DNA from 2 places in the Dermacoccus sp. BD5 genome. Region 2 is predicted to be linked to the other one. Evidence: riboswitches for the same ligand, from Rfam matches in the RefSeq annotation. Region 2 holds a riboswitch; the other holds the start of a gene.

Region 1 (2,195 bases), on a different contig from region 2:
TGGCGGTCGATCAGGACGTACGACGCCGCCGCCGACAGCGCCGCCACCCCGACGACGGACGGCCACGCGCCGATCTTCTTCGCGAGCGGGTGCGAGGCGCCGAACCCGCCGACGTACACGGCGGTCAGCGCCGCCGTCTCGGCCGCGCCGCCCTTGGCGAGCCACGTGCGGCCCGCGTACCCGCCGGCGAGCGCGAGCACGACACCCCCGAGCGGACGGATGCCCGTCTCACGGGCGGTGAGGTAACCGCCGAGGAGACCGAGGGCGGCGACGGGTGCGGTTTCGACGTCTGCTGCAGGCTTGAGATTCATGCCCTCATCGTAGGTCGTCGCCCGACGGGACGGGCATCGCGACCCGCCTCGTATAAGATCACAGGGCTGCCGACGCCGGCAGTGTGCTGGAGTGGCGCAATCGGTAGCGCACCTGTCTTGTAAACAGGTGGTTGTGGGTTCGAGTCCCATCTCCAGCTCTCACCGCCCGCCTGCCCGGCCAGGGCACACGACGAGGGCCCCACCGCTTCGAAGCGGTGGGGCCCTCGTCGTCGATCAGGCGATCAGACGCGCGATCAGTGGTTGTTCAGGTGCGCCTGCAGGGCGCGGACGGTGCGGGCGTTGAGGTACGTCGCGCCGTCCTGGGAGATGCCGAGCTTCGACTGCAGCGCGGCGACCGTGCGGGGGCCGATGATGCCGTCGGGCGTCGTGCCGACCGTGCGCTGGAGGGCCATCTTCGTCTGCGGGCCGACGATGCCGTCACGGTACGTGCCGACCCAGGCCTGCAGCGAGCGAGCGGTCTGGCGACCGAGGATGCCGTCGACGGCGAGCTTGCCGGACGTCGCGGCGGGAGCCTTGACGGCAGAACGAGCGGTGGAACGCGACACCTGCGTGTTCGCGGCCGCAGCGGCAGGAGCCGCGGCGGTGCTGCCACCGTTGGCGCGGGTCAGGCCACCGCGCACGGAGCACACGGGCCAGGCGCCGGGGCCCTGGACGGCGAGGGTCTTCTGGGCGATCGCGATCTGCTGCTCGCGCGTGGCGAGGTCGGCGCGAGCGGCGTACTGCGTGCCACCGAAGCCGGCCCACGTCTGCTGCGTGAACTGCAGGCCGCCGTAGAAGCCGTTGCCCGTGTTGATGTGCCAGTTGCCGCCCGCTTCACAGGCGGCGACGCGGTCCCAGACCGAACCGGCCGGTGCGGCCGAGGCGGTGGTGGCGCTCGTGACGCCGGCGCCGACGGTGGCGGCACCGACGAGGGCGACGCCCGCAGCCTTGCGACCCATGGTCGAGTCGGAGGGAGCGGAGTGCTTCGGGGTGTAACCCATGGAGGTGTTTCCTTTCCTGACGACGCCGGTGAGGTGAGCTGTCGGGTTCGAGCGGTCAGGTGCTCGGCCGGTTCGGGACCGGCTTCACCCCAAGGCACTCAACAAGTGCCACGAGTGGGTCCCCCACCCTCGTCTGCGGTTCGCACGGTGCGAATGAAGCGGCGCCCGACGAGGTTTGGCGTTGGCGCTGCCCGCGAATTCTTGGTGTGTTGAGTTATGAGCCGCTTGGGCGACACTCACGACATCGCCACAGCGAGGAGAACGTTACGCGACCTACGTCACAAAATGTGAATCACCGCGGCCCCCGCCGTCGCCGCGCGCGAGAACCCCCCGCCCGTCAGCGGCGACGAGCCCTGCGGCGCTGCACGATCGGGCGGTCGAAAGGCGCCGACAGCACGTCCCCGAGAAGCGCCCCCGTGCTCAGCGCGAGGGCGATCCCGACGGCGCCGAGCATCGTCGTCACCCCGACCCCGGACTGCGCCACGCGCGTCGCTCCGAGCAGTGAACCCGACACGGACTCGTACATGCCGCGGAAGATGCGCAGGCCGGGCAGCATCGGCGAGACCGCGGGCATGACGAGCACGAGCGCGGGGGCGCCGAGGCGCAGCGCGAGCAGTCGCGCGCAGAACCCGACGGCCGTCGCGGCCATCGCGGTCGCCGTCGTCGCGCCGAGGCCGATGGAGCTGACGAGGAACGTCACGCCGCCCACGCCCAGGGCGCCCATGACGGCCGTCGGCACGAGCATCCGGACACGCGAACGCATCGTCACGGCCGAGCAGACCGCGCCGAGCGCGCCGCAGGCAACCTGGAGCAGAAAGGTCGTCGACGGCGAGTCGTAACGCAGCACCCCGGGCGACTGGAGCCCGAGGTCGAGGGCGTTGTC
Region 2 (2,195 bases):
CGAGCAGTGCAAGACGGGTGCGGACGCCAACCGTGACGACACCTGCCGCATCGTCGGCACCGTCAACGCGGTGCAGGACTACTGGGGCACCGCGCTGCCGCAGTTCACGAACGGCCGGACGCAGTACGAGAACGTCCCGACCGTGATCTTCAGCGGGCAGACGTCCTCGGGCTGCGGTACGGCGAGCTCGCAGATGGGCCCGTTCTACTGCCCGAGCGACCGCAAGGTCTACATCGACGCCGCCTTCTTCCAAGAACTGACGAACAAGTACGGTGCCGATGGCGGCGCCCTGGCGAAGGAGTACGTCGTGGCCCACGAGTACGGCCACCACGTGCAGGACCTGCTCGGTGCGCTCGGTCGCGCACAGCAGGATCCGAAGGGTGCCGAATCGGGTTCGGTGCGTACCGAACTGCAGGCCGACTGCTACGCCGGCATCTGGGTCGCCCACGCGACGGAGTCGAAGGACAGGAACGGCAACACGCTGCTCAAGCCGGTCACCGACCACGACATCAAGTCAGCGCTGTCGGCGGCGTCGGCCGTCGGTGACGACCGCATCCAGCAGAAGGCCCAGGGTCGCGTCACGCCGGAAAGCTGGACGCACGGTTCGTCGGAGGCTCGGCAGAAGTGGTTCATGACCGGCTACGAGACGGGCGACCTCAACTCGTGTGACACCTTCAACGTCGACAGCGTCGAGTGAGGTCGTGAAAACGCTCGGACGGGTCGGAAAATTGACGAAAAGTGATTGCACGCTCAATTTGTTCCGACCGTGAGCCGACGGTAATCTTGCAGGGTCGCACCGACGTCGGTGCGGCCCTGCTTCGTCGCTGAGTCCCGTCACGAAGGCCAGGTATCACCGCATTGCGCGGAGCGACGGGAGCGGTGCACCCAGCATCCGAGCCACCCTGGTGGCTCTTGGGGTGAAGCCGGCTCAGGCCGGCCGAGAATCTAGGATCTCGAACCCGACAGGTCATGCCTCGTAAGCGCTCCTGGAGAGATCCGACATGAAGAACATGTCCCGCCGCTCGTTCCTGGGCAACACGTCCAAGGTCGCCGTCGGCACCGCCCTCGCCACCTCCGCGCTGGGCGCGGTCTCGGTCGGCGCCGCCTCGTCCGCCAGCGCTTCCGTCACCTCGGCGAGCGCTCGCCGCGTCGTCTCCAGCGCCTCGTCCCGACGCGGCGCCCCCTACGTCTACGGTGCGGCCGGCCCGTGGCGCTTCGACTGCTCGGGTCTGACGAGCTGGAGCTACCGCCAGGTCGGTCGCTCGATCCCCCGCACCGCCAACCAGCAGTACCGTGCCTCGTACCGCGTCTCGCGCGCTTCGGCTCGCCCGGGTGACCTTGCGTTCCTCACCTCCGGTGGCTACGCCTACCACGCGGCCGTCTACGCCGGCAACGGCATGGTCTGGCACGCACCGCGACCCGGCTCTCGTGTGCAGCTCGCGCGCGCCGGTTCCTCCTACCGCTTCGGCCGCGTCTGATCCGTTCGACCCTGACGCACGCCGCACAGCGCGACGAAGCCCGCCGCCTCCATCGAGGTGGCGGGCTTCGTCGTACGGTAGCGGTGGCTCAGACGTTGAATCCGAGGGCGCGAAGCTGCTCGCGGCCGTCGTCGGTGATCTTGTCCGGGCCCCACGGCGGCATCCAGACCCAGTTGAGGGAGTGGCCGGCGACGACGTCCATGAGCGCCGTCGCGACCTGCTCCTCGATGACGTCGGTCAGCGGGCACGCCGCGGACGTCAGGGTCATGTCGATGACGGCGTGCTTGGAGTCGTCGACGGTGATGCCGTAGACGAGGCCGAGGTCAACGACGTTGATGCCGAGCTCGGGGTCAACGACGTCGCGCAGGGCCTCTTTGACGTCCTCGACGTCCGACTCGACGGGCGGGGTGGTTGTCTCGCTCATGCCGTGATCTCCTTGTCGCTGCTGGCGGTGGTGTCGCTGTTCGTGCTGTTCGCGGCGCTCCCGGCGAGGTCGAGGCCGAGCTTGCCGAGCGAATCCTGCAGGGCCGACCACGACAGCAGCGCGCACTTGACGCGCGCCGGGTACTGCGAGACCCCGGCGAGCGCGATCGCGTCACCGATGACCTCTTCGTCGCCGGCGTCCTTGCCCTTGCTCGTCAGCATGCTGCGCGTCGCGCCGAAGACCTCCTGCGCCTCGCGCAGCGTGTGCCCGACGAGGTTGTCGGCGAGCATCGA

Evidence for each region. Region 2 has a riboswitch for cyclic di-AMP ahead of NQ706_RS03520 (C40 family peptidase). Riboswitches for the same ligand answer to the same signal wherever they lie in the genome.
Region 1: another riboswitch for cyclic di-AMP. It lies ahead of NQ706_RS07290 (transglycosylase family protein); the one in region 2 lies ahead of NQ706_RS03520 (C40 family peptidase).

The regions. Positions count from the first base shown of each region.
Region 1 covers NZ_JANJER010000007.1:106,370-108,564, forward strand. The annotation lists gene NQ706_RS07280 (hypothetical protein) at 1-311, opposite strand, end outside; tRNA gene NQ706_RS07285 (tRNA-Thr) at 397-469, shown strand; gene NQ706_RS07290 (transglycosylase family protein) at 566-1,312, opposite strand; cyclic di-AMP (ydaO/yuaA leader) riboswitch at 1,319-1,472, opposite strand; gene NQ706_RS07295 (threonine/serine exporter ThrE family protein) at 1,650-2,195, opposite strand, start outside.
Region 2 covers NZ_JANJER010000003.1:48,514-50,708, forward strand. The annotation lists gene NQ706_RS03515 (neutral zinc metallopeptidase) at 1-697, shown strand, start outside; cyclic di-AMP (ydaO/yuaA leader) riboswitch at 813-998, shown strand; gene NQ706_RS03520 (C40 family peptidase) at 1,002-1,478, shown strand; gene NQ706_RS03525 (metal-sulfur cluster assembly factor) at 1,567-1,902, opposite strand; gene sufU (Fe-S cluster assembly sulfur transfer protein SufU) at 1,899-2,195, opposite strand, start outside.